Regions from separate parts of the Bradyrhizobium sp. CFUWI genome, predicted to be linked through region 1. Evidence: riboswitches for the same ligand, from Rfam matches in the RefSeq annotation. Region 1 holds a riboswitch; each other region holds the start of a gene.

Evidence for each region. Region 1 has a riboswitch for cobalamin ahead of AC066S_RS06925 (TonB-dependent receptor). Riboswitches for the same ligand answer to the same signal wherever they lie in the genome.
Region 2: it holds a riboswitch for cobalamin, as region 1 does, so the genes downstream of both, AC066S_RS38455 (ribonucleoside-diphosphate reductase subunit alpha) here and AC066S_RS06925 (TonB-dependent receptor) in region 1, are expected to answer to the same signal.
Region 3: it holds a riboswitch for cobalamin, as region 1 does, so the genes downstream of both, metE (5-methyltetrahydropteroyltriglutamate--homocysteine S-methyltransferase) here and AC066S_RS06925 (TonB-dependent receptor) in region 1, are expected to answer to the same signal.

The regions. Positions count from the first base shown of each region.
Region 1 is NZ_JBWJZE010000002.1:682,050-694,424, reverse strand. Features, by position in the region: gene AC066S_RS06965 (sugar ABC transporter substrate-binding protein) at 25-999, shown strand; gene AC066S_RS06960 (YciI family protein) at 1,069-1,356, shown strand; gene AC066S_RS06955 (ABC transporter ATP-binding protein) at 1,440-2,438, opposite strand; gene AC066S_RS06950 (ABC transporter ATP-binding protein) at 2,435-3,424, opposite strand; gene AC066S_RS06945 (ABC transporter permease) at 3,444-4,367, opposite strand; gene AC066S_RS06940 (ABC transporter permease) at 4,364-5,305, opposite strand; gene AC066S_RS06935 (ABC transporter substrate-binding protein) at 5,323-6,924, opposite strand; gene AC066S_RS06930 (PepSY domain-containing protein) at 7,155-8,579, opposite strand; gene AC066S_RS06925 (TonB-dependent receptor) at 8,592-10,949, opposite strand; cobalamin riboswitch at 11,066-11,267, opposite strand; gene AC066S_RS06920 (histidine phosphatase family protein) at 11,340-11,912, shown strand; gene cobT (nicotinate-nucleotide--dimethylbenzimidazole phosphoribosyltransferase) at 11,905-12,375, opposite strand, start outside.
Region 2 is NZ_JBWJZE010000070.1:422-4,531, reverse strand. Features, by position in the region: partial or broken gene AC066S_RS38460 (hypothetical protein) at 543-784, shown strand; cobalamin riboswitch at 805-1,018, shown strand; gene AC066S_RS38455 (ribonucleoside-diphosphate reductase subunit alpha) at 1,125-3,062, shown strand; gene AC066S_RS38450 (ribonucleotide-diphosphate reductase subunit beta) at 3,053-4,110, shown strand, end outside.
Region 3 is NZ_JBWJZE010000044.1:4,501-16,875, forward strand. Features, by position in the region: gene AC066S_RS37165 (ATP-binding protein) at 823-1,245, shown strand; gene fixJ (response regulator FixJ) at 1,242-1,847, shown strand; gene AC066S_RS37175 (hemerythrin domain-containing protein) at 2,649-3,248, shown strand; partial or broken gene AC066S_RS37180 (IS256 family transposase) at 5,027-6,290, shown strand; gene metE (5-methyltetrahydropteroyltriglutamate--homocysteine S-methyltransferase) at 6,633-8,978, opposite strand; cobalamin riboswitch at 9,083-9,284, opposite strand; gene AC066S_RS37190 (hypothetical protein) at 9,395-9,691, opposite strand; gene AC066S_RS37195 (nodulate formation efficiency C protein) at 10,355-11,044, shown strand; gene AC066S_RS37200 (acyl-CoA dehydrogenase family protein) at 12,333-12,375, shown strand, end outside.

The DNA of each region.
Region 1 (12,375 bases):
AGCAAAACGAGGGATGGAGGCAACATGAAACAGAAACTGGGATATTTGGCAGTGCCGTTATTGGTGGCTGCCGCGTTCACGACACAGGCCCGTGCTGACGGCGAGACCATCGCCGTCTTCACCAAGAACCAGACCAACCCGTTCTTCCAGACGGTGCGAGTCGGCGCCGACAGCATGGCGAAGACGCTGAACGCGAAGACGCTGCAATACATCCCGACCAAGCCGGACTCGATCCCCGAGCAGCTCAGCCAGATCGAGGACGTCGTGGTGAAGAAGCCGAGCGCGATCGTGTTCACGCCGGTCGACTACAAGGCGATGGTGCCGGGGGTCGAGAAGATCAACGAGGCCAAGATCCCGGTCGTCAACATCACTGATCGCTCCGCGGGCGGCAAGTTCCTGTCCTTCGTCGGCGCCGACGATTACAGCCTCGGCCTGGAGACCGCACGCTTCCTGCTGAAGACGCTCGGCGGCAAGGGCAACATCGTCATCATCGAGGGCGTCAAGGGCTCGCTGACCAATGTCGACCGCGTCCGCGGCTTCAACGACGCGCTGAAGGAAGCGCCCGGCGCCAAGCTGCTGGCCTCGCAGCCCGGCAATTACCAGCGGCTGCAGGCGCTCCAGGTCATGGAGAACCTGATGCAGTCGAATTCGCAGATCGACGGCGTGCTTGCCGCCAACGACGCCATGGCGGTCGGCGCGATCGAAGCCCTCGACGGCGCCAACCGCAAGGCGCAGGTGATCGGCATCAACGGCACCAAGGAGGCGATCGACGCGATCAAGTCCGGCAAGCTGCTCGCCAGCGGCGACTACAACGGCTTTGCGCAAGGCTGCCTCGGCACCATGATGGCGATCCGCTCCTTGCGCAATCAGCCCGTCATCAGCGAGATCGTGCTGAAGCCGACCGTCATCACCAAGGACAACTACCAGCCGTTCGATGTGCCGCTGGAGCAGCGCACCTGCCCGACCTTCGAGGACGCCGGCAAGCTTGGCGCCAAGTAAGTCCACCCATCACGCCCGGACGGCCGCCGTAGCGGCCGTCCCAAAACCAAGTCAAGAAACGGAGACCCCATGCTGTTCGCCATTCACGCCCTCGACCGCGCCGGGGCGCTGCCGACCCGGCTCGCCAATTACGATGCCCACAAGGCGTTCCTGAGCGACACCTCGCGCTTCGGCGTCAAGATCGTGATGTCGGGGCCGCTCGTCTCCGACGACGGCCAGACCATGATCGGCAGCCTGTTCCTGATCGAGGCCCCCGGCCGCAGCGAGGTCGAGGCCTTCAACCGCGCCGATCCCTTTGCCGCCGCCGGGATCTGGGACAAGGTCACGATCACCGGCTTCCTGCGCCGCCAAGGCTGAGGCCGGCCACGTCAAAAACGCGAAAACAACCCCATGCACAGTAGAACGGGGTTGTTTTTGCTAACGAATTTCCAACGCGAATCTCACCCTTCAGGGCTCGCCGCTGGCGCGCCCTCTTCGAGATGACAGGCCACCCATTGCTCGGCTCCGGCTGCGCGAAGCACCGGCTCCTCGACCCGGCAGCGATCGAAGACGAGCGGGCAGCGGGTGTGGAAGCGGCAGCCCTTCGGCGGATTGATCGGGCTCGGCACGTCGCCCTTGAGGATGATCGGATTGCGCTGGGCACCCGGCTCCGGCAGCGGCACCGCGGAGAGCAGCGCCTTGGTATAGGGATGTCTGGGCGCGGCAAAGATCTCGCGGCGCGGCGCCACCTCCACGATCTTGCCGAGATACATCACCGCAACCCGGTGGGTCATGTGCTCGACGATCGCGAGGTCGTGGCTGATGAAGAGCAGCGCGAGGCCGAACTCGCTCTGGAGATCCTGCAGCAGATTGACGATCTGCGCCTTGACCGAGACGTCGAGCGCCGACACCGCCTCGTCGCACACGATCAGCTCGGGCTCGGCCGCAAGCGCCCGGGCGATGCCGATGCGCTGACGCTGGCCGCCGGAGAATTCGTGCGGCCTACGATTGAGCGCCTCGCGCGGCAATCGCACGGTGTCCATCAGCGCTGTGAGGCGAACTTCGAGATCCTCTGCGGATTTGGCGAGGCCGAAATTGCGGATCGGCTCGGCCAGGATATCGCGCACCCGCATGCGCGGGTTGAGGCTGGAGAACGGATCCTGGAACACCACCTGCACGCGCCGTCGCATCTGGCGCATCGTGCTCGGCGCGGCATCGTCGATACGCTGGCCGTCGAGGATCACCTGCCCCGCGGTGATGTCGAACAGCCGCAGGATGGCGCGGCCGACCGTCGACTTGCCGCAGCCGGACTCGCCGACCAGCGACAGCGTTTCGCCGCGCGCGATCTCGAAGGACACGCCGTCGACCGCATAGACGAATTCGGATTTGCGGCTGAACAGCCCGGCCTTGACCGGAAAATGTTTCTTGAGGTCGTTGACCTGGAGCAACGGAGGGCTCATGCCGCGACGGCTCCCTTGGCCGCGTAATGACAGGCGGCGATGTGGCGCGGGCCCTTCTCTTCGAGCCCCGGCGCGTATTGCCGGCACAGATCGGTCGCGAGCGCGCAGCGGCCGGCGAAGACGCAGCCGACGATCGGCTTGCGCAGATCCGGCACCTGCCCGGGAATCTCGGCCAGCCGCCTCGCGGTGCCCGTCAGCGAGGAGCCGAGCCGCGGCACCGCGCCCAACAGGCCTTGCGTGTAGGGATGACGCGGGGAGCGGAACAGTTCGGCGACCGGCGCCTCCTCGACCTTGCGGCCGGCATACATCACCATGACGCGCTCGGCGATCTCGGCAACGACGCCGAGATCGTGGGTGATCAGGATGATGGCGGCGCCGACCCGGCGCTTGAGGTCCAGCATCAGCTTGAGGATCTGGGCCTGGATCGTCACGTCGAGCGCGGTGGTGGGCTCGTCCGCGATCAGAAGCTTCGGGTTGCAGGCGAGCGCGATGGCGATCATCACGCGCTGGCGCATGCCGCCGGAGAGCTGGTGCGGATATTCGCGCACCCGCCGCCCCGGCTCGGGGATGCCGACCAGCGTCAGCATCTCGATCGCGTGCGCCTCGGCGGCCTGCTTGTCCAGGCCCTGATGGATCATCAGCGTCTCGCGGATCTGGCGGCCGACGGTGAGGACCGGATTGAGGCTGGTCATCGGCTCCTGGAAGATCATCGAGATGTCGTTGCCGCGGATGGCGCGCATCTCGCGATCGGACAGCTTGAGGAGGTCCTTGCCCGCAAAGCGGATGCTGCCTGCGATCCGGCCCGGCGGCTCCGGGATCAGCCGCATCAAGGACATCGAGGTCACCGACTTGCCGCAGCCGGACTCGCCGACGATGGCCAGCGTCTCGCCTTCATTGACATGGAAGGATACGCCGTCGACGGCGCGGTTGATGCCGCCAGGGGTGCGGAAATGGGTCTGGAGGTTGTCGACTTCGAGCAGGGCCATTGCGATCAGCCTCGATCCATCACAGGCTTTTGGCCATGCGCGGGTCGAGCGCATCGCGAAGGCCGTCGCCGAGGAGATTCACGGCGAGCACGGTCACGGACAGGAACGCCGCCGGGAAGAACACGATGTAGGGCTTGACCTGCCACAGCGCGCGGCCCTCGGCCATGATGTTGCCCCAGGACGGAATGGTCGGCGGCGTGCCGGCGCCGATGAAGGACAGGATCGCCTCGGTGATCATGGCGCTGGCGCAGATATAGGTCGCCTGCACCAGCATGGGTGCAACCGTGTTGGGCAGGATGTGGCGCAGGATGATCATCGGCGTGCGCGTGCCGCAGGCGACCGCCGCATCCACATAGGGCTGCTCGCGGAGCGACAACACGACGCTGCGGACGAGACGGGAGACGCGCGGGATCTCGGCAACGGTGATGGCCAGGATGACGTTGCCGACGCTGCCCCGGGTCAGCGCCATCAGCGCGATCGCGAGCAGGATCGGCGGGATCGACATCAGCCCGTCCATGAAGCGCATCAGAATGCCGTCGGCCCAGCGGATGAAGCCGGAGACCATGCCGATGGCCAGCCCCGCGGCGGACGCAAAGATTGCGACCGATAGCCCGACCGTGAGCGAGACCCGCGCGCCGTAGAGCACGCGCGAATAGATGTCGCGGCCGAGCACGTCGGTGCCGAACCAGAAATCGGCTGACGGCGCGCGCGTGCGTTTGGCTGGCGCCAGCGCGGTCGGATCGACCGACCCGAGATAGGGCGCAAAAATCGCGATCAGCACCAGCGTCAGCAGCAATGCGCCGCCGATCGCAACGGTGGGATGGCCGCGCAGGAATCCGAGGAAGCCGCGCCGGATCGTGACCGGTCGCAGGATTTCAGGCAGTTGTGGTGCAAGGACGAACCCGGCGGGAAGCGATTGCGGATTGACGGTCGTGTCGGTCAATAGCGGATCCTCGGGTCAACGAGCGTGTAAATGACGTCGATCATCAGATTGACGAGGACGTAGACGAAGCTGAACAGCAGCACGATGCCCTGGATGACGGGGTAGTCGCGCCGCAGGATCGCATCGATCGTGAGCCGGCCGAGACCGGGAATCGCGAACACGCTCTCGGTCACGACCGCGCCGCCGATCAGCAGCGCGATGCCGATCCCGATCACCGTCACGATCGGCACCGCCGCGTTCTTCAGCGCGTGAATGAACAGGATGCCGCCCTGGCCGAGGCCCTTCGCCTTGGCCGTGCGGATATAATCCTGCTGCAGCACTTCGAGCATGGACGCGCGGGTGATGCGCGCGACCAGCGCGATGTAGACGCAGCCGAGCGCAATCGCCGGCAGGATCAGGTTTTCCAGCCACGGCCAGAAGCCTGAGCTGAGCGGCGTGTAGCCTTGCACCGGCAGCCATTCGAGCTCTAGTGCGAAGATGTAGGCGAGCATGTAGCCGACCACGAAGACGGGCAGCGAGAAGCCGAACACGGCAAAGCCCATGATGACGCGGTCGATCAGGCTGCCGGCCTTCCACGCCGCCACCACGCCGAGCGGCACCGCCACCACGATCGTGAGCAGCAGCGTGACGATCATCAGCGACAGCGTCGGTCCGAGACGCTGCCCGATCATCGCCGACACCGGCAGATTGGTGAAGATCGAGGTGCCGAGATCACCGTGCAGGATGCGCCAGACCCAGCTTCCGAACTGGACCAGGAACGGACGGTTGAGGCCGAGGCTCTGGCGGATGCGCTCCACATCCTCCGGACTCGCCTGGTCGCCCGCGATCACCACGGCCGGATCACCCGGCGCGATGTAGAGCAGGCTGAACACGAACAGCGCGACGATGGCCATGACCGGCAGGGTCGCGGCGATGCGGCGGAGGATATAGGAGAGCATCTGGCCTCAGCGCACGATCATGCAGACTTGGAGACGCCCCAGAAGAACGGCAGCGGCCCCTTGGTGATGCCGGAGACGTTCTTGCGCCACGCAGTGTAGCTCAGGAAGAAGCCCGTCGGCGCGTAGACGACGTCATCGAGGGCCGCCTTGTTGAGGCGGCCGATGGCGGCCTTCTCCTCGTCGAGGTTCTTGGCCTCGAACCAGGACGCGACCTCCTTCTCCGTGCCGGGGCTGTTCGGCCAGCCGAACCAGGCCTTGTCGCCGTTGGCGCGAATGGCGGTGTACGGTGCCGGATTGATGCAGTCGGCGCCCGCGTGCCAGGTGTGGAACATGTTCCAGCCGCCCTGCCCCGGCGGGGTCTTCTGCGCGCGGCGCGAGCCGACCGTGCCCCAATCGGTAGCGACGAAGTCGACATTCATGCCGAGCCTCTTCAGCAGGTCGGCGGTGACGTCGCCCAGCGCCTTGGTGATCGGCTGGTCCTGCGCCACGATGCACGTCACTGGCTGCCCGGAATAGCCGCTCTCGGCGAGCAGTTTCTTGGCCGCATCGAGATCGCGCTTGCCCTTCAGGATCTCGCCGCCCACCTCGCTATAGAGCGGCGTGCCCGGCGTGAAGAAGCCGGGCAGCGGCTTCCAGAGCGCGTTGTCGTCGCCGACGATCGCGCGCATGTAGTCTTCCTGGCTGAGCGCCATCAGCACCGCGCGCCGCGCCCGCACGTCGTTGAAGGGCGCGAACAGATGGTTCATGCGGAACGAGCCGATATTGCCGAGCGGATCGCCGATGTCGACGCTGATGTTCTTGTTCTTCTTCAGGACCGGAACGAGGTCCGCAATCGGGTTTTCCCACCAGTCGACCTCGCCGTTCTGCAACGCTGCGGCTGCCGTGGCCGGATCCGGCATCACGATCCATTCGATGCGGTCGAGCTGCATCTGCTTGCCGCCGGCGAGCCAGGAGGCCTTCTCCTGCCGCGGCACATAGTCGGTGAACTTCTCGAACACAGCCTTCGCGCCGGGCACCCACTCGCCCTTGGCGAACTTCATCGGCCCCGAGCCGACATATTCGGTGATCTGCTTGAACGGATCGGTCTGCGCGATTCGCTCCGGCATGATGAAGCTGCACGGCGAGTTGTTCTTGGCCAGCGCGTAAAGCATCTTCGGGAAGGGCTGCTTGAGCACCCATTTGAAGGTGCGGTCGTCGACGGCAGTGAGCTCCTGCTGGAGCGCCTTGATCATCAATCCCATGGGGTCGCGCGCCGACCAGCGCGACAGGCTCGCAACGACGTCCTTGCTCAGCACCGGCTCGCCGTCATGGAACTTGAGGCCCGGCCGCAATTTGAACGTCCAGGTGGTGCCGTCGTCCGTCACTTCCTCGGACTCGACCATCTGACGCTGCGGCTGCAGCGAGGAATCGATGCCGTAGAGCGTGTCCCAGACCATCGCGGCGGCGTTGCGCACGACATATTGCGTGCCCCAGATCGGATCGAAATTGGCGAGATTGGCCTGGGGCACGAAGCGCAGGGTGCGGGCCGATGCGCCTTGTGCGATCGCCGGGGCCGCGAGGCCGGTCAATGCCAAACCACCCGCGCCAGCCAGTCCCTTCAATACGGTCCTGCGATCCATGAAGTCCTCCAAGTAATGCCGTGATGCCGGCCAATCGTTGGCCAAGAGCAGTTGAAACCAGAGCCCATTCGCTTGCAAATGGTATGCCACTAACCGGCCCTTCGCCAGCAGGATCTCATCGCGATTTTGAGCCGCCCGGGGCCTCAAAGAGTTGTCGCCAACGTTGCGATCCACGAGGGTGCGGTCGCAGAACGTGTGCAGCGCGCCGAGATCGCGGCTGATTCGCCTGGTCAGACCATCAGAGAGAGCCGCAAGCGGCGCCAGCCGATGACCACACCGGTCATGGAGAACACGAAGCCCAGCGCACAGAGCCCGACGATCACGATATCGCGCAATCGTGGATGCGCCATGAGGACCGGAAAATCGAGCGTGTGCAGCGCGCTGTAGAACCAGCGATAGGCGCGCCGCGAGGCATCCAGCCGTTGCAGCACCTGGCCGCCGGCACCGTCGATGTCGAACCAGAGATCGCCGCAGCGCGCGCGGTAGACGGGTGCTCCGGGGACGGCGGAATGCGCGGGATAGTCGTCGTTTCCGGCCAAAATTGACGGCGTGCCGCATCCAGCGGCGAGCCGCACCGCGAGCGCTTCGACGTCGCGCGCGGTCAGAAATTCCGCACGGGACGCATCCCCTGCCATGGCCAAGGTCTGGACGCCGAGGGCGGAGCGATCGCGGCGATAGACATGACCGCCGAAGGCAAACCATTCAACCTCGCGGACCGGCGCCGCTGTCGGCTGTCGATCGAATGACGGAGCCGCCGTCCAGTCCGGTGCCGCGTTCATCACGCCGGCTTCGGTGGGGCTCAGCTCCCCGCGCGAGAACAGCCGGCCGTGATCCATCGAAAGCCAGCCGCTGAAAATCCAGGTCAGCACGAACACCGTTGCCGCGAGGCCAACGAGGTGATGCAGCGCATGCCAGCCGCGGTAGGGCGTCGAGATCCGGCGATCTCGCATGCTGATCCGCACCATCCCGAGCAGCGCGCCCAGCGAAGCCGCGAGCAAGGCCAGCAGCGACAGCGTCCAGACGAGGCGATCCCACAGCAACCAGTTGCTCCGCAGGACCGTGGGATAGATCCAGTGCAGCACACTGCCGGCCCAATTCCAGCCGCGCTCGCCTCGCGTCGTATCGAGGACGACCTCGCCGCTGCGCGACGACAGATAGATCTCCGTTCCAGCGGCGTCGCCGAGGGCGATGCGAAACAAGGGCCGATGGCGGTCAAAGCCGTTCGGCACGCTCCATTGACCGTAGTCTTCCAGCGCGACGTTCCCGGCCCGCGCGGCATCGAGCCCGCGGCGGCGGGCGTGATCTTGCGCGATGGCGAGCGCGAGATCGGCAGACATCAAAGCTGCGTCCTGCCCGTCGGCGGCACGGACCGCACGGACGCGCGATGCACCCGACACGATATAGACCGATCCGCCGATCCGCTGGACCAAACGCACGCGGGTGGCATCGATGACCCCGCTCGCGGCGACCGCGTCGGCGATTGAGATCCTCGTCTCCGCATGCTCCACCGGCGCGAGGCCGGCAAAGCGCTCCGCTTCCGTCAGCGACGGAAACGGAACGAAGTGCATCACGATGCCGGTCGCGAACCACATCGCGAACAGCACGCAGAACGCGACCCCGAGCCAGCGATGCAACAGGACGACCGCGCCCAGCATGCGGTCAGCGTCCTACCATTTGAACGCCGCCGAGAGCTCGTAAGTCCGCGGCGCGCCGAGCAGGATCTGGTCCGGATAGAACGGATCGCCCCAGATCGCATAGCGCTTGTCGGTGATGTTGCGGACGCGGAAGGTCAGGCGGGCCTGGTCGACTACGTTGAACACCGTCTTGGGGATGTCGACGAAGGCGTAGACGTCGGCCACCGTGTAGGCTTTCATCGTCACGACATTGGCATCGGTGTTGTAGCGGTCGCCGACATGGCGGCCGGTGATGCCGAGCTCCACCGGCCAGGGCGTGAAGAAGCGCCAGGACGCGCCGGCATTGGCGACGATGCGCGGGACGTTCGGCGGCGTGTTGCCGGTGAACGAGCCGCCGGCGAAATTGTAATCGGCATAGCGCGCATCGACATAGGCGATGTTGCCCCAGAGCCGCAGCGGCTCGATCGGACGCAACGACGCCGCAAGCTCGACGCCCTTGGACTCCTGCCGCCCGGCGATGTTGAGCGCCTGCCCGCCGGCCGCGGCATAGACGTTCTTGCGCACGATGTCGTAAGCCGAGAACGACCACTCCGCCCTGTTGTCCCAGAACAGATGCTTGACGCCTGTCTCGTAGGTGCGTGCGGTGGTGAGGTCCAGCGGCTGGGTCGGCGTGAGCAGGAAGATGTTGTTGGCCGACACATCCGCGCCGGTCGCATACTGGCTGAAGAAGGTCAGGCCGGGCACGGCCTCCCAAGTGTAGCCGATGCGCCCCGTCACAGGCGCCCAGTCCTTCGTGTACGGGAAGCCTGCTTTCTCCAAGCCGCTCTTGTCGGTCGAGTTGCGATCCAGTCCGATATGCTCGACGCGGATGCCTCCGATCAGCGCGAAGGTCCGGGTCAGCTTCAGCCGGTCCTCGAACGAGAGGGCTTCGTTGTCGATACGCGCAGTCTGTTGCTGCGTCGTGAGAAGGCCGTAGAAGCCCCGGTTGGGATCGACCAGCGAAACGGAATCGCCAGGGAAATTGGCCGCGCCCGGCCTGACGAAATCGAGATAGCTCGAGGACAACGTCGTGACCAGCCGATTGTCGAAACCTGCGATGTTCGTGTCCCAGATCAGGTCGGTGATGTTGCCGACGAGACGCTGGCTGTGCGCGACGTAGAAGCGCTCGCGATCGACCAGGTTCGTGGTCGAGTTGAACGCCTCGATCTCGTTATTGAACCAGGTGCGCTCGGCGCCATAGCCATAGGCCTGACTTTTCAGCGTGAGATCGGGCGCGAGCTTCAGCTCGAAGCCGCCGCGCAACCAGACTTCCTGCGCGACGTTGCGATTGTCGAGGACGTTGTAATTGGTGTTGAAGGTGCGGTCGTCGATGGTGACCGCGCCGAGATCGGTCTTGTTGTAGTTCGAGACGTAATTGCCCGAAACGATCCCGCTCGTCGCATGCGAGCCGCTGAAGGCGATCGGCACCAGCGGCGCGCCCCAATAGGCCTTGCCACGATCCTCGCGGTACTCGATCGCACCCCACACCTTGAGGCTGTCGGAGATGCGGTAGTTGAGCTGGCCGGACACATCCAGCATCTTGGTATTGGTGTCGTCGGCAAAGCCGTTGAGCGCGGAGCGGCTGACGTCGAAGCGGTAGTCGAGGCCTTGCACGTTGGTGCTGCCGCCTGAGCCGTAATGCGCGCGGAACGAGTTCAGGGAATCCCAGGAGAAATCGGCCTCGTTCCTGATCGGTCCCGTGTGCGGCTGCCTGGTGACGAAATTGATCGCGCCGCCGGCTGCGCCCTCGCCCGAGATCAGCGAGGCCGGGCCTTTCAAGAACTCCACGGCCTCCAGATTGGCCGTGTCCATGATCCGCGAGGTCATGTTCTGCGGGCCGATCTTGATGCCGTTGTAGAGGGTGTTGATCTGGCTGTTGGTGAAACCGCGCATCGAGAAGGCGGACGGCTCGGCCGGATCGTCACCGGAGGTGACGCCGACCGCGCCCTGGGCCACGTCGGAGACGGTGCGGTAGCCCTGCTCGCGCATGGTCTCGGCCGAGATCACCTCGACGGTCGCGGGCATCTCGCGCACCGTCAGGCCGAGCCGCGAGGCGCTCTCGGCCACGGCATTGGAGTTGAGCGGCGTCTGCACCGTCGCAGCCGGGACGACGGGCTTGGGCGCTGCGGATGCGGCGGCAGGCCTGCGCGCTGCCGCGCGGCGTGGGCCTTGCGCCTCCCGGCCGGCTGATCTGGCTGGCTTGCGGGATTGGGCCGGCGACACTTCGACCGGCGGCAGCGGTTCGCGAGCCTGCTGCGCCTGTGCGGCGGGCAGATCGAGCGCTGCAAAGGACGTGAGAGCCGCCGAAGCAAGCAGGAAATGGCGCGGTCGGAAGATGCGGATGGAAGACACGGCTGGAAACCTCGGTATGACGTCAGTGGCACGTCACAGCGAACGAGGTCTCACCTTTTGGCCTTGCGGCCGCCCGATGAAGCCGAATGTCTGTACTCCCCGACCGACATCTTCGCGTGTGACCACGGCTGACGGCAGGTCTCCTGGCTCGCGGGTCATCACCACTTCGTCGCCTTCCCGGGACCGAGGACCCAGTGGCTTCTGACGAAGGATTATCCGCTCACAGTTGCGGGGGCAGCCACGGCATTGGGGACAACGTCCCCGCACCGCATTCCCTTTTCATCCCCTCTCGGGGAAACCGTCGCGAGCATCTAGGATTACCGTCACAACAGAGTCAATGTGCCAGTTGCGGCGTTATTGCCACAGCGACCAACTTCCTTGGAGATGAGCATGGAAGGCGAGACCTTCCTCTGGCTGATACGGCACGCGCCGGTCGATGGCGTCAAAGGGACGATCCATGCCGCCGATGCGCCGGCCGTTCTCCGCGATCGCACACAACTGGAGGCGCTGCGGCAGCGCCTGCCGCGGGACGCTGCGAGCTACGCCAGCCCGTCGCGGCGCACGGTCGAGACCGCGCAAGCGCTGGGCCTCGAACCGGAGCAGGTCAGCGAATTCCGCGAGCAGGATTTCGGCGACTGGACCGGCCATCGGCACGACGCGCTCGCTGCCGCCGGCGGCGAGGCCTATGCGCAGTTCTGGAACGATCCGGCCGGCGGACGGCCACCGGGCGGCGAAAGCTTTGCGGATCAAGTCGCGCGCGTGCGGCTCGGTCTGTCGCGGATCGGAGCCGGACCAGCCACGCTCATCGTGCATTCCGGCACCATCCGCGCCGCGCTGTGCATCGCACTCGATCTCTCGCCACAAGCCGCCTTGCGCTTCGTGATCGATCCGCTGTCGCTGACCCGGATCGATCGCCTCGCGACCGGCTGGCGCGTCGTCTCGGTCAATCAGCGGATCAGCTAGGCCTGTCGGGCACATTGGCCTCTGCAAAGGTGGCCATGCCGTTGTGAAGCGCGCAGGCGACGCGCACCAGCGGCAGCGCGATGGCGGCGCCCGATCCCTCGCCGAGCCTGAGATCGAGGCTGATCAGCGGCTGCACGTTCAGGGCGCGCAGCACCAGGCGGTGGCCCTGCTCGGCCGATTGATGCGACGGCAGCAGATAGGGCTGACATGACGGGTTCAGCCGCACCGCTGCGAGCGCTGCGACCGACACGATGAAGCCATCGATCAGCACCGGGATGCGGCGCTGCGCGGCCGCGATGATCGCGCCCGAGATCGCGGCGATTTCCAGCCCGCCGACAGCACACAGTATCTTCTCAGGCGCCGCGCCCGCAACGCCGTGACGTGCAATCGCGGCATCGATCACGCGTGCCTTGTGTGCCCGGCCGGCCGCGTCGACGCCAGTGCCGCTGCCCGCGATCTCCTC
Region 2 (4,110 bases), on a different contig from region 1:
GAAAGCCGGAGTGTGGTTCCGCCGTGCTCGTCTGCTCATCGTCTCTCCTGATTCGCGGGTCAATCTTGCCCGCCGTCAGGCAGAAACTCCACTTATCGCGCTGTTCAGATTTGCGGGACCAGCTCACTCATCCTCAGGGTAATTGAGGTGAACGCGATCTACGATCGCGTTCACAGATGGAAGATCTTCGCACTCCATTGCTCGCCAAGGCATGCAATGCACTTTCAGTGATTTATTAACCGCTGTTCACTAGCATCAAATGCTGGCGGGCAACAGTACACGCCCTGACGCTCGGCTGCTCAATCCGTGAGCGGAACAGACTCTAGTCCTTTTGCCCCGAGGTCGTATGCGCCGTATAGATGGGCCGATGCGGGGCCCTTGGGGAAAGAGGAGCAGAACTGCTCAAAGTCGCGGAAACCTTCATTGCCAATCCCGAGCCAAGCCCCTGCCAGGGGGGAGGAGTAGAGACTCGACGGGAAGCACCTACAGCGGACATCGCCGGGTGAAGGGATAGTCCAGACCACGAACGCCGGAAGGGTGACAGGCGACGCGATCGGATCATGAAGCGTTTCAAATCGTCCCGTCAGGCTCAACTTTTCTGTCAGTTCATGATCAGGTCGCGAACCTTTTCCACATCCTCTCTCTCGGAGCCGTCACTGCCGACTTCCGTCGTGGTTCGCGCGAGCGAGCCTTTGCGACTTGGCGCGAGATCTCCACGACAAGCGCTCGCCGAACCTCGACCTTGGGGCTGCTCCAATTCGTTAACTTGACGGTGCCGCCTTGACGAATCTCCGCGAGCGGCGCCTATATGTAGCCCGTCACGGTCTTCCATTCCCGCATCTCGTAGGATGGAAGCTAAGAGGGAACCCGGTGCGCCGGCAACGGCTATTCCGAGGCTGCCCCCGCAACTGTAAGCGGCGAGCGGTTGTCATCATGGTCACTGGCGCGACAGCGCTGGGAAGGCCGACAGCCGCAGCGACCCGCGAGCCAGGAGACCTGCCGCGACAGAACGAACGTCCTCGGGCGGGGTGCCCCGGTGGGTTGCTTGCAACTGGTGATATTTGCCCGGTCTCCTCGCAAGTCGTCCGCACGGCCCCCCAGCCTCAAACATCGCGGGGTTGCCGATGTCGCCGTCTTACGATTTCGATCAGCATGGTCATCTCATCGAGATGCCGAGTGTGCGGCCGCTCCCAGCGCAGGCCAAGCCTACCACGCCTGAGCTGTGTCTTGTGCAGCCGCCGCCATCGCCGGCTCCGCTGCCAAGGCCCCTCGCGCCATCGCCAAGGCCGTCTGACCTCACGCTCGATCGGTCGCGCGACAACCTGCTGACGTCGTTCGGCAAGCTGACGCTGACCGACCGTTATCTGCTCGCCGGCGAAAGCCTCCAGGACATGTTCGCCCGGGTGTCTTGCGCCTTCGCGGACGATGTTGCGCATGCCCAACGTCTGTATGATGGGATGTCTCGACTGTGGTTCATGCCGGCCACACCGGTGCTCTCCAACGGCGGCACCCCGCGCGGCCTGCCGATCTCGTGCTTCCTTAACTCGGTGTCGGACTCGCTCGAAGGCATCGTCGGCACCTGGAACGAGAACGTCTGGCTTGCCTCCAACGGCGGCGGCATCGGCACCTACTGGGGGAATGTTCGCTCGATCGGCGAGAAAGTGAGGGGCGGCGTCACCTCGGGCATCATCCCGTTCATCCACGTCATGGACGGCCTGACGCTGGCGATCAGCCAGGGCTCGTTGCGGCGCGGCTCGGCGGCGGTCTATCTCGATATCCACCATCCCGAGATCGAGGAGTTCCTCGAGATCCGCAAGGCGTCCGGCGACTTCAACCGCAAGAGCCTCAACCTACATCACGGCATCAACGTCACCGACGAGTTCATGCGTGCCGTGGGTGCCGGCACCACGTTCGCTCTGCGCAGCCCGAAGACTAACGAGGTCGTCCGCGAGATCGATGCCCGCCAGCTGTGGCAACGTATCCTTGAGAACCGGCTGCAGACGGGCGAGCCTTATCTCTTGTTCATCGACACCGTGAACCGCGCGCTCCCCAAGCACCAGCGCGAGCTCGGCCTCAAGGTCTCGACCTCCAACCTGTGCAGCGAGATTACGCTGCCGACCGGCATCGATCATCGCGACGAGGAGCGCACCGCGGTGTGCTGCCTGTCGTCGCTCAACCTCGAGACCTGGGACCAGTGGAATAAGGAGCCCGGCTTCATCGAGGACGTCATGCGCCTCCTCGACAACGTGCTCACCCACTTCATCACAGTGGCGCCGGACGGCATGAAGCGTGCCCGCTACGCCGCCCTGCGCGAACGCTCCGTTGGCCTCGGCGTCATGGGCTTCCACTCGTTTCTCCAGGCCAAGGGCATTCCGATGGAGAGTGTCCTGGCCAAGTCGTTCAATCTGAACATGTTCCGAAAAATCCGTCGCGATGCCGACGCGGCATCCGTGGCGCTCGCTCGCGAGCGTGGCCCGTGCCCGGATGCCCTGGAACGCGGCGTGATGGCGCGCTTCAGCCACAAGATAGCGATCGCGCCGACCGCCTCGATAAGCATCATCTGCGGCGGCACCAGCGCCTGCACCGAGCCAATCCCGGCCAACATCTACACCCACAAGACGCTATCCGGCGCCATCTCGGTGCGTAATCCGCATCTCGCCAAGGTGCTGGCCGCCAAGGGCGCCGACACCTCGGCGACCTGGCAGTCGATCATCGCGCACGAGGGGTCGGTCGCCCATCTCGACATCCTGTCGGAGCACGAGAAAGCGATCCTTCGCACCGCCTTTGAGGTCGACCAGCGCTGGATCGTCGAGCTTGCCGCCGATCGCGCCCCATTCATTTGCCAGAGCCAGTCGATCAACCTCTATCTGCCGGCCGACGTCGATAAGTGGGACCTCCACATGCTGCACTGGACGGCATGGAAGCGTGGGGTGAAGAGCCTCTACTACTGCCGTTCAAAATCGATCTCGCGCGCGGCGTTCGCCGGCAAGATTGCCGAGGATGACACGGCAACGCCGGCGCCGCAGCGCACCGACTATGAGGAGTGCCTCGCATGTCAATGATCGATCTGTCGTCCGTCGATCCGCGCACGCTGATCGGCAAGGGGCGCGTCGGCCTCCTTGATTCGACCGGCAGCTATGACGTCGATCGCTACGCCTGGGCTTACGAGTTCTGGAAGCGCCAGCAGCAGACCCACTGGATGGGCGAAGAGGTACCGCTCGGCACCGACCTCAAGGACTGGGCGTCGGACCGCGTCACCGCCAACGAGCGTGCGCTGCTTACCCAGATCTTCCGTTTTTTCACTCAGTCGGACATCGAGGTCGGCGACAACTATCTCAAGCGCTACATCCCGATCTTCCAGCCGCTCACCGTCCAGATGATGATGGCCGCTTTCACCAATATGGAGACGGTTCATATCGACGCCTATGCGCTGCTGCTCAAGACGCTTGGTATGCCCAAGACCGAGTTTGAGGCATTCCGCGGCTATGCGCAGATGCGCGCCAAGGCGGACTACATGCACGAATTCGGCGTCGACACCGTGGCCGATGTCGCCCGCACCCTGGCGATGTTCGGAGCCTTCACCGAAGGCATGGCCTTGTTCGCGAGCTTCGCCATGCTGCTCAACTTCCCGCGCCACAACAAGATGAACGGCATGGGACAGATCGTAAGCTGGTCAGTGCGCGACGAGAGTCTCCACTGCGAGGGCATCATCAAGTTATTTCACGAATGGCACCGCGAAACCGGCGCGGTGACGCGCTCCGTCCGCGACGACATTGTCGACGTCGCCAAGACCATGGTGAACCTGGAGGAGAACTTCGTCGAGCTCGCCTTCGGCCTTGGCAAGATCGAGGGCATGCTGCCTGAGCACATCCACGCCTACGTCCGCTACGTCGCCGACTGGCGACTGACCCAGCTCCGGATTGCCCCGGTCTTCGGCTTCTTCGAGGCGAAGGAGGGCGGGTTCACACAGCTCAAGGCGCATCCGCTGCCGTGGCTCGTCGAGATTCTCAATGGCGTCGAGCACGCCAATTTCTTCGAGCAGCGCGCCACGGAGTACTCCAAGGCGGCGAGCCGCGGCAGCTGGGACGGCGAAAACGGGGTGTGGGCGGC
Region 3 (12,375 bases), on a different contig from region 1:
CCGACCACGCCTGGTAAGCCTATGGCGCTGCCGCGGCTGCCGACGCGCTAGCTCTCATGCTCTGCCTGGCGCTAAATCCATATGTTCATGACCTCGCGTTCATGAACATCTACCTTCCAGTCCTCGTTTTGCCGCTTTCGTCGCGGCTGCGGCCCAGGCTAACGTCGCTCCCCGCTCTGCAGCCTCATGATCGGCGTGGCCATTCCTGTGAAAGGCCTAATCCCGCAGCCATGATCGATACCGCGGAATTCGCGGGCACCATGATCGTGATTGAGAAGAGGATCATTCGCTCGTTCAGCGCCTTAGCAGTGCGTTTACTTGGTTGCTCTCACGTGGTCGAATGAATGTATCGACGTCGAGGCCGCAGCTCTACCGCGTCGAGCACGGGCGCTACATCGAACGTTGTCTGACCAACGGCGAGCGGCCCATAATTGGCATCGGCCCATCGTGGTCGGCGAACGAAGCGACGGCTCGATCTCCGTCGGTAAGGCCAAAGTGCGCGCCGAACGGTTCTTCACCGGTTTCATCCGAAACCTCACCGAGGCGGGCGCAGGGACGGCGGTTGGAAGAGCTACAATCTGAACTCGTGCACGTGTCGCGACCGACCGCCATAGGTGAGATGGCATCGTCTATTGACAGTGAGATCAACCGGCCGCGCTCCGCAATTACAAACTGCATGCGGGCACAAAGGCTCCGCTCGCGCGCACCGCGCCGGACGCCAACTGCAATGGTGATGCACTCGAACGCGCGGCGCAACACGCTCTACGCGCCAAAGATATCATCAAGCGCCCGCGGGACTTCGTTTCCAGGGGCGAGCACACTGTGGAGAAGCCGCTCACGCTCCTTGAAGAAGCTGTGGCCTTGGCCCTAGTCGGCCCCAAGGAGTCGGGCGTACGCGTGATGACCCGCAGCGACCGCGACATCATTGTAGACAAGATCCAGATTCAGCAGGTCGCGCTAAACCTGATACGTAATGAAATCGAGACCATGACTCCTGCCAGCGCCGCGAAGTTGCCAACGTCGACACGTATACCGTTGCTGATAAGGGGCCCGGCATCAAGCGCTGATATCGCCGACCGACTGTTCCAGCTCTTTGTCGCGACCAAAAGCCATGGCGTGCGCGTGAGGCTATCAATCTTCCGGACGATCATCGAGTCACATAGCAGCCATATCGTCGTGGAAGCGACTCCGAGTAGCAGCACGATCCTTAAGACGGCATTTGCGGAGCTTAACGAAGAGACATGATTGGGCGGCGAATTCTTGTGATCGACGATGACGCCGCAATGCGGGACTCGCTCGCGTTTCTTCTTGATGTAAACGGTTTCTACGTAGCAACCTATGAGACGGCGACCGCGTTTTTTAATGACGTCGCGAGCGGTCCAGTCGATTGCATCGTGTCAGACATCCGTATGCCGGGTATGAGCGGTCTCGAATTGGTCAGAAAAGTGAAGGCCAATCGCGTCGACTGCCCGGTTATCTTGATAACTGGTCATGCCGACGTATCGCTCGCAGTCGAAGCGATGAAAGCGGGTGCGGTCGACTTCATCGAAAAGCCGTTCGAAGAGGAGGTACTGTTGCGCGCGATCAATAGTGCGTTGAAAGCGCGGCCAACGAAACCCGCCGATGACGCAGCGAAACTGCAGGCGGAAGCCCGCCTCGCGGACCTCTCCTCGCGCGAACGTGACGTCCTGCAGGGACTATTAGCCGGCAAGATCAACAAGGTGATCGCCCATGATCTGGGCATTAGTCCTCGGACAGTCGAGGTTTACCGTGCAAACCTCATGGCCAAGGCCAATGTCCGCAGCATGTCCGAGTTGATGCGGATCGCCATTACCGCGGGACTCTAGCAGGGACGCACTTGGTGCGAATGGCCTATTCATGCATTCAAGCTGCGCAGTCCAGACGACGAACGGAGGTTGTCAGGTGCACAGCGCGGAGCCGATCATGTTTTCGGTGATGGCTATTGATGCAACACAAGCTGCTGGTTTCTTGGAATCACGACGGCACATGAAGCAGATCAATGCGGTGCCCAAGTTTGTGCTCCGATGAACAGCAGGTCTGACCGCCCGAAGACCGGCATAATTCGGCAATATATTGGTCCGTCCTCCAACGGAGCTCCCAGTGCGGGCTTCCGTGAACTCGGCTGGGCTACAGTGCGGTCTTCGAAATCAAACGATGACGTGGGTTGGAGGCGCATGATCATCAAGCCCGTCGATGAGGTCGGCCGCCGTACATCGATCCGTGTTTGAGAAACCAAGGGACCGCGCCGGCCCCATTCAAGACGCCCTCCTCATCGGACTTACGTATAAACACTTAGGGGCTTCTACCTAGGGAAAACAACCAAATTTCCCAGTTCGTCAGGAACAGACAATCTGCGTCACATCGACGTTCGCAAGATAGGGTCCCCCAATGCACGCCTAGGCCGCCAGTTTTACCAAGAGCTGCCGCCATCGGACCAGCGTCTTGCGTGGGCAACTTCAACACTTCGGCTAAGTTGCTATACGCCAGCTCAAATCGGAGCGCGCTACTTTTTCGCGTCGAACGGCGCGGACGAACGCGGCGCAGCGAAGGACGCCGAATTCGGCTTAGGAGATCCTCTGAGCCGCAGAAACGCTTCCAGCCTACATTGTGCCTCCAGGAGCACCGCAATGATTATCGATCTTTTGCTTCGAGAGCATCGCAACATTGATCTGCTTCTGGTCGCTCTTGAACACGAAGTGGAGATTTTTGAGAAAGGGATCCGTCCTGATTATGAGGTCATTCGCGCGATTATCAGCTATTTCGAGGTTTATCCCGAGGTCTACCATCATCCACAGGAAGACTTGATTTTTTCCAAGCTCAAGGCTCGCGATCCGGATGCAGCTGCAATCGTCGGCGATCTCGCGCTTGAACACCAGGAAGTCGTCGACCGTTTGCACCACTTCGCGCGGGCTATTGACGCCATCCTCGCGGATCGTGAACTTTTTCGGCAGGACGTCGGCGATATCATACGTGACTTTATAGTACGCGAGCGGCACCACATGAAGTGGGAAGAACGAGATTTCTTTCCGGCAGCTCTGAAGGCTCTCTCGGCTCAGGATTGGACCGAAATCGCTTCCGGTCACACCGATCATGGAGATCCACTGTTCAGCGAGACAGCGGCAGCAACTTCCGATGCGCTAAGAGCGCATATTCTGCAATTGGAGCAAGAAGCTGAGGCCGAACGGAGCTCGGTCGCGTTTGCGTGCCCCAAGGCCGCCCCTCAGTGACACGGCGCCGAGATGGACGGGCTGTACTGATCGCTGCCGTTTCACAGCAGTAAGTGGACCTCATGTTCATCCTGTCAAAATGAAAATGGGGGGCTCGCGGGCACGTAGGCTGCCGTACCGCCAAAACAGCGTTTGCGCAATATAATCGCTTGCTCGACCACCGGTGCAAACGCGCGCCGGAGTCTTCCTGAGCTCTGGTCCGGCATGTTCCAGAATGTGACGGTCGCAGGTCGGGCAGTTGCGCAGTGATATCGCGCGAAACGGACGCCCCCCATGTCCACGGCCCGATAAGGACAGACGATTGCGGCCGCGCGGGTGCGCGCGAAGCAATTCCACGCGTTGACCCAACCCGGGACGTTCCGACTCATCCGACGGCAGCCGCTTCGACCCACTGCACGCCAACTGGGAGGCACTGCCAAGCCCGGATACGTTCAGCACCAACAGCAAGGCGCTTGACGTCGCTGGCCACGACCAGTAGCCGCCCACACGGGCTCCCACGTTACACCAGATATCCGACGTCCTCGCATTTCTCAGCGTCAGTTCGCGAGTTGGATTATCAAGCCTGGCTTAAGTCCTTTAGCTGTATGGCGTAGCCCCATCGGACAGTCCGCTTCGTGCCTTGAAATCGAGCAAATGCCCCGAATTGCATCCGGGTCGGCTTTCGGGATTCGGCTACCCGTACATTCCTGCATTCAAGAAGCACAACGCAAAATCGACGAATTCACTCCGCTCGACAGCGTCGAGGACTACCTCCAATTCGAAAGGATCACGGAAGCTTTTGGTTGATGCTGGATCCATACGCGTCGGCATCGATCACTTTGCCGTGCGCCACGAAAGTCTTGCCGGGGCCAGGCACGAAGACAGGCTAAGCGCAATTTCCAGGGCTACACTGGTGATTGCGCGGATTGATCTCGGCGCCAGCGCGATCGAGCGCATCCAACAAGGGCTTGACGGGAACGCTATCTCGGCAAAGGACTGCCTTGCTCGTATCGCCGGGGATCGGCTCACCGCCGGGAAGGGCTGTTTGCTGAGGCAGGAGGATCGCTTCCGTGCCGAGATCACGATCGACTCATGTGCGTCATGGCAGTCGATCTCTTGGAGGCATTCCGTCGTTACGCTCTGGATCGAAGTTCGCCACCGTCGATCGTTCTCGAATCGACAGCCTTATCACGGATGGCGTCGTGGTGATTGAGATCGTCTGCTCTCCATCGTTGATGGCGCAGAGTTCCTGGCCCGGAGCGTCGCCTCGGCGTCCGACGCTCATCTTCCGCCGCGCGGGGCTACACATAGCGGGGCGGTCTAACTCTGTGCGCCGACCCGAGTCGGGTCAGATCCGAAATCGCTCAGTTAACTGGCCTATATTGGGGCAGGACCACGCTCACGGCTCAGGAGCACCCTATCGGCACCGCCGCATCTTCAAGCTCGTGACATCCTCCGCGTGGTCCGGTCTCAGACTCTCACCAGAGGCTCAAGCCGAAACCCGACTATGGGATGGAAACGGTGGACCAAGGACTGCCCCTTAGGCCAGGTTCAAATCAATAGCAACCGCTCATGCATTGCCTATGCTTACGAGATCCTTGGAGCCGGGTTTGCCGTATCGTCTCGCCGGTGTCCGTGCGGTTTCGAAGCAGGAAAGCGCACCGAGTTTGCGGTGGGTGCCCTGCGGTGACCGCCCCGCAGGGGATGTCCCGGGTTCTGTTGAATTTCTGAGGAGGTCGGCGTTGCCCACCTTGAGCCGGTAGGCTCGGGGTGCTGATTCCACAAAGGAGAGCAACGCCATGACGAGAGATATCACACCGGCTGGTTCGCCGGCGACTGGGGTTGTGGACGAAGCGTTTGCGGAAGTGCGGGCGAGCTTCGATCGGTTCTGCCTTGCGGCGGGGATCGAGGCGCTCGGCACGATGATGGAGGCGGATGTGACGGCGGCCTGCGGGCCGCGCCACGGTCGCGATGCGGCGCGGCGGGCGCACCGTTGGGGCCGAACGCGAGGACGGATCGGTTTCCACGGCGGCAAGATTGAGGTCGAGCGGCCCCGGGTCCGGGGCGTGGACGGCCGCGAGATCACGATCCCGAGCAGGGAAACGGCAGCGCAGGAGGACTGGCTCGGTCGCTGGGCGATGAACCTGATGCTGATCAACGTGTCGACGCGCCGGTTCGGCCGCGCCGTCCGACTGCCCGAGGGGGACGTGCCGGCACCGCCCGGATCTGGGATTTCGAAATCGGCGGTCTCGCGGAGGTTCGTTGCGCTGTCGGCGGCGCGGCTGGCCGACTTCATGGCTGCCGATCTGTCCACGCTCGACCTTCTGGTGGTCCAAATCGACGGGCTGCATCTCGACGACGATCTCGTGCTAGTCGCCGCGATCGGGGTTGACGGCGAAGGCAACAAGCATCCGCTGGCGCTGGTGGAAGGGGCAACCGAGAATGCCGCAACGGTTCAGGCCCTGCTGGACAACCTGGTCTCGCGCGGGCTCGACCCGACGGTGCCAAGACTGTTCATCGCCGACGGCGCGAAGGCGCTGTCGAAGGCGATCCGCCGCACCTTCGGTCCGGCCGCAGCGATCCAGCGCTGCCAGATCCACAAGGCGCGCAACATCATGGAACGCCTGCCGAAAGAGCATCATGCGGCCACCATGCGCCAGGCCTGGGAGCTCGATGACGCCGACAAGCGAAAAATTGATCCGCAATCTCGCGCGTCGACTCGACCAGCAATGGCCCGGCGTAGCGGCCAGCATCCTCGAAGGCCTCGACGAAATCCTGACTGTCGTCCGGTTGAAGTTGCCGAAGGAGCTTCGTCGATCGCTCGCCTGTACCAACATCGCCGAGAACATGATGGGCACCATTCGCCGCGTCACGCGCAACGTCAAACGCTGGCGGGATGCCGGTATGGCCTTGCGATGGGTCGCGGCCGGCATGATCGAGGCTAACAAGGGCTTCCGACGATTGAAGGCGCATAACCAATTGTCGGTTCTGCGTGCGGCTCTTCAAGCTCGCCACAATCGCATGACGATCAACCCCGTTGCCCACGTCACGAGGGCCGCGTAACATTCATTCCGGCAACGTCGGCCCGACCTAGTTCAACAGCGATCGGGACATCCCCGCCCCGCATCACTGCCCCTCGTTGCCGTGTAGTCGTTCCCGACGCGCTCATGAGCGACAAACCTTGGTGTAGATATATAAACCTCAGACTATACAGTGGCATACCACGGCATAATTGAGCTACGCTGAGCTTGTGCTTCAACTCGGCTCAGCGATGCGTCAGTGTCGCTCCTCCAGACTTTCGCCCGGCCCGCCTAGGCGGGACCGGGCATTTTTTCTGTTCCCAGTGCTACCTCCATTATCGGGCGCGCAAATGACCACCTCGATGAGAAGAGACCCAAGCCCGGATCAACGGCCTGGCGGATCGAATGCAGCGCGTAGCTCGCGGGCGGCAGCGACCATGTTCGCTAGCGCCGGCCGGACCTCTTCCCAGTTGCGCGTCTTCAGCCCGCAGTCCGGATTGACCCAGAGCTGCGAGTCGTGCAGCCGCGTCAGAGCCAACGCCATCAGCTCCTTCATTTCGCCCGTCTCCGGAACGCGTGGAGAGTGGATGTCGTACACGCCCGGCCCGATCTGATTTGGGTATTCGTAGTTCCTAAACGCGTCGAGTAGTTCCATTTTCGAGCGCGACGTCTCGATCGAGATTACATCCGCGTCCATTGCAGCGATCGCACCGATGATGTCGTTGAACTCCGAGTAGCACATATGTGTATGAATTTGCGTTTGATCAGCGACGCCCGATGAGCAGATCCGGAAGCAATCCACGGCCCAGTCGAGATAAGCCGTCCACTCCGATCGACGCAACGGCAATCCTTCTCGAAGTGCAGCTTCGTCGATCTGGATCATGGTCGCACCAGCATTCTCGAGATCGCGGACTTCGTCTCGGATCGCGAGCGCAATCTGGCGGCAGGCCTCGCTTCTGGGAATATCATCGCGAACAAAGGACCAGTTCAAGATCGTCACCGGACCGGTCAACATCGCCTTCATCGGCTTCTTCGTTAATGATTGCGCGTAGCGCCACCAGTCCACGGTAATAGGCTTCGAGCGCACTACATCGCCAAACAGGATCGGTGGCCTGACGCAGCGCGAGCCGTAGGACTGCACCCATCCGCTCCTGGTAAATGCGAAGCCGGCAAGTTGCTCGCCGAAGTACTGCACCATGTCATTGCGCTCGAACTCGCCGTGCACGAGGACGTCGAGACCGATGTCCTCCTGCCAACGTACGGCGCGCGCAGTCTCCTCCTTGAGGAACCTGTCGTATTGCTCGTCACTTATCGCGCCCCGCGCATGCGCCGCACGCGCATTCCGGACCTCTGTGGTCTGCGGGAACGATCCGATCGTCGTGGTAGGGAAAGCCGGCAGTCCGAAACGATCGCTTTGGATCTCTGCACGACGGGCAAATGGGCTCGCGCGCCGACGCATGGTCTGATCGATCGCTTTCATCCGGACAGCGACATTAGCATCACGGATTTTTGGCGAAGTCCGGCGAACAGTCGCGGTACATTCCGACTGGGCAAGAGCTGGCGCAACATTCTGGTCGCCTGCGAGTGCCCGCGCCAGGATCGCAAGCTCCCGCATCTTCTGGACCGCGAAAGCAAGCCAGCTCTTGACGTCGGAAACGAGCCCGGTTTCAAGTTCAACATCGACCGGCACATGAAGCAGCGAGCAGGATGGGGCAATCTGTACACGGTCCTTGCCGAGCTTCGCAATCGCGGGTTCGAGCCGCTGGCGCAGCGAGGACAAATTCGACCGCCATACATTCCGGCCGTCGACGACACCGAGCGACATGACGAGATCACTTCGGCCGCCAGCGATGATCTGGTCCAACAACTGTGGCGCTCGAACTAGGTCGAGGTGTAGTCCGGCAACTGGCAGGCTCAACGCGGTGTTCAGATTGTCCCCGAGGTCGCCGAAATAGCTGGCAACTAAGATCTTGATGGCCGGCACCTCCTTGGCGAGCCGATCATAGGCATGTCGCAAAGATTGCCGCGCCCTCTCATCCAGATCAAGAACCAGGCAGGGCTCGTCGAACTGAACCCAATTTGCTCCACGTTTGGCCAATTCCTGCAGAACTTCGATATAGGCCGGTAACAGTTCATCCAGTAGTGAGAGTGGCTGGAACGCAGGATCGGGACTCTTGCCGAGCTTTAGGAATGTGACCGGCCCGATCAGGACAGGGCGGGTCTGAAAGCCAAGGGCCTTGGCTTCCTCATACTCCTCGATCGGCTTGCGAGAGCATAGCCTGAAAGTCTGTCCTCTGCGAAACTCGGGGACCATGTAGTGGTAGTTGGTATCGAACCACTTGGTCATCTCCTGCGGGGGTGCGCCAAATCCGCGCGGTCCGTGACCGCAACTCGCATCCCGATCGTCGCATTGTGATCCGCGGGCCATGGCGAAGTACGTCTTCAGCGAAACGGATTCGGCTTTTGAGGCGTAGATCTCCGGGATGGCGCCAACCATGACACTTGTGTCGAGCACCTGATCATACAGCGAGAAATCGTTTGATGGAATGACCGTGACGCCGATAGATTTCTGACGAGCCCAGTTCGCGGCACGCAGGCCAGCTGCGTCCTCCAGCAACTGCTGTTCGCTGCTTTTTCCGGCCCAGTAGCTTTCTAGAGCGAGTTTGAGCTCGCGCCTTGGACCGATGCGTGGCGTTCCGAGCGTGGCAACGGGAAGGGAGAGAAGAGACATAGCGTTAACCCCGTGTTGGGGGCAGAAGGCCATGGCGGACGCAGGCAGGGGAAGTCGCGCAGTGCGACGGCTGCTTGGCGCACCACCGGGACACCCCGCCCGTGGACGAATATATTGTCGGGGTAGGTCTCCTGGCTCGCGGGTCATCGCTGCTGTCCGGCCTTCCCGAAGCCGCGCAGGCTTCAGTGACATCGTTGGACAGCGGCTCGCCACTCACAGTTGCGGGGGCAGCGCCGGCATCTTCACCGGCTTCCCTCTTAGCTCCGGATCAAGTGCGACCGGAGAACCTCGACGACTTGGATTATCGAGAAGACAAGTCTTCCGTCAACCTCTCAGATCATGTCTCAAGCTGGTGCTGCGACATCCGCTACGCGAATGGCCGCGCATCTTGATGCGTTGAGCCGATGTAAGCGCTCTCAAGTCAGCAATATCGGAATGACGATCGCAGCTGCCTGCGGGCCGCACGCCAGATCGGTGGAAGGGACAAATGCGGCTTGCCCGGTCGGGACTGCTGCCTCGAGCAGAACGCATCTCCGGCTTCTCAGCGCTTCTTTGAGCAAGTCCACCATCCAGCCACCTTCTCGGCCAACAGGATCCGTGTTGAACAGGCCCAAGCTGGCGAAGCCAGCAACATACCCGGCCAGCACGTTGATGTGCGGTTCAGCAAGACTCCAAATGTTCGGCGGTAAAGATCGGTTTCGCCTCGTCGCCATCGAGTGCAAAGCGCTCCTAACTGAGGCTATTCTCGAAGCGCCGCATGTCGCGATAGGAGCGGCAGACGCACCATGGCCGATGGCCGCAAATGGCCAAACGCATGGCAGAGATCGAAAGCCACATTCTGGCAACGATGCCGAACCAAACGGTTCAATAGCGGCAAACAATTCTCATCAGGAGCTTGGTACCGAGGTGTTCCGCTGCGCCATCGAACGATCCGGTGCGGGACGAGGATGCATAAGCCGGGCTGGATAGCGCTGAACGGAAACATCGAGACATTGACCAGTCGGAAAGTCGACAAAGAGGACACAAAAGCGGTGCGAATTGCCGTCTATTACCTGGCACGAAGAATGCAAGTCTTCGGCATGCCCAGTCTCCTCCTGCTGGGCATGTCCAGCACAGCAACTTGAGGCTGTCGCCGGCAGTGAAGTTAGTGGCGCGTGACATAGAGGGGAGCGCCTGCTCGCATGGGACACCATCGGTCTCCCCGTCGCGTCGCCGCTAACTTCTTGCGCTCGCGCATAACAAGTCGAAGGTTGCCCGCTTTGAATGACGTGTGGATGACACCAAATAGGCCGGCAGTTATGAGAACAGTGTCTAGAAGACGCGCGTTATGGTTTTGTCTCGGTCGACCCCTGATCTGCCTGGTCGGGCTGGCTGCGATGAGCAACAGTGTTCGCGCCATCGAGAGCCCCCATATCGAAAGATTCAAGTCAACGTGGCGAGCGCAAGACGGTGAGACAATAGAACAAATTATCTCCAACGTCTCGAAGGTGGCACAGTTCGTCCCTCGAATGTGGGGCGTCGCTGAACTCGACGAAAACGACTATGTTTTCGTTTTGTGGACCAGACACCCTGACGATATATTAGACGAACCGTACTTTATCACCTGGAGGATCGCGCTCGACGGCACGTTTCAACTTGCGTCGACCTATGCAAAGCCGATCGAATTGGGCTGGCACGCCCTAGCACTCTCGTTGATCGCCACTGAAGTCAAGGAGAGTGAAAGGGACGCAAATCTTGGCTTTCTGCATGATCCGAGCAACTTCAACTTTGTGACGACCACGCAAGGCCGCCTCGGCGATCTTCTGCGGCAGGGCCGCTGCACTATCGTTGAACCTGTTGAAGTGGACTACTTGCCGAAGCAGAAGGACAAGCCGACCGAGAAGGGTGATCTGTGGCGCGCTTTGCTTTTGGTGAACTGTGATATCCCAGGACCCCGTTTTTTTACACACAACGGGGTCATCACTTTCGAGAAGAGCGAAGGGCAAGATTGGGAGCCGCAATCCCCCTTTGCCAAGCGTATCGCGGCCTTTCCTCCTGGCTCCTGGTTCGCTCGCATGGAGCCATAGGAGCGGGAATAGTAAGAGAGGAGCGAAAGCGCGCTTGGTAAACGGTCGGGCAGAGCAAGATCGCGCCGCAGCTTATTTACCGCCGATCGCCTCAGAGCAACTGCAAGACATTCAGCTCGAAAGTCTCGGTGCTTACGCCTTCGCAGCAGTCGCGAGCCTTTCCCGCAGCCCTCAGCCCGTCAGGAAAAATCGGGCAGCACGATTACTCGGGTGTTTTGCTAGGAGTTGGCCGCAGCGGCGCGTGCCAGCTAGCGAAATTTTGCCCCGACTCAGTGAGAGGATAACAATCTGCCGGGGAACCAGCCCTCCATGCTACTCCTCAAGGGACGGGACATGGAGAAGCCTCGGGCCCGATCCGGCGTGCACGCGGCGCATCGCGCCCGGGCTGGTGAGCATGCCGATACCGAGGCGGCACGATCGAATGCTGCGACGAAACTCTAAAAGGGTAACGGGGCAGTGTTAGCGGGCCCGCATGCCCGCTGAGCACCGGCGAGGGCCCTCGGCGAGGAGCCCCGGAGCCGTGCGCGAGGCATCGAGGACCGAACTGAGTCAGGTCGCCCACGGTCGCGAGCACGGTAAATTGCGCTGTTGGTACTGTCCGGAGATCGGAACGGGTCTGAAACTCCAGCAGGCAAGCCGAACCCGACTGGTTCGCGGTCGAGGTCCACTTCAGTCGTTCTCCTTCCGCCGTGTCCGATTGATGACGCGTTGTGCCTGGAATCAGACACGGGAGGCGCGAACATTCACCCCGGCGCGGCACGGGCCAAGTGATCTCGCTCGATTCAGACACAGCCGGCAGACCATAATTGATGGCACATCGATTGCTGGGGACATGCCAAAGAGCCGCAGGGGATCGCCGACCTCGCGGTTGCCAAATCAGGAATTCACCACGTGGTTCGAGCCGGCGGGGCACAAGTGTGACAAATCGTCCCTTGGAGGAGACATGGCAAAACCAGCGCTGTCGTCACCCGTTGGAGACATAGTGCAGCAGAGGTGGATCGATCTCGCCGCCGCATATCCGTTGCTTTGCCGGCTCCGCCTCAACGACAGCATCGACAGCCATATCTCTGTCAGTCTTGCCGACCCTCAACACCTTTTCTTTGAGTCAATGCGTTCGGGGGTGGTTTGGACTGGCAACCGTGAGTAATCGCATCAAAGTCAATATCAGCTGCGACAGTTTTGACGATCCCTGCCAACTGGCTATCAATCCGACTGGCTTCGCCGTGCGCGCGTAATCAAATTCAATGAAGTGCGGCAGCGATCGGCTCAAGACACCGAGGACAGCTTTATGAACGCTCCACCAGAGACGATCACTCCAGTAACCGACGTGA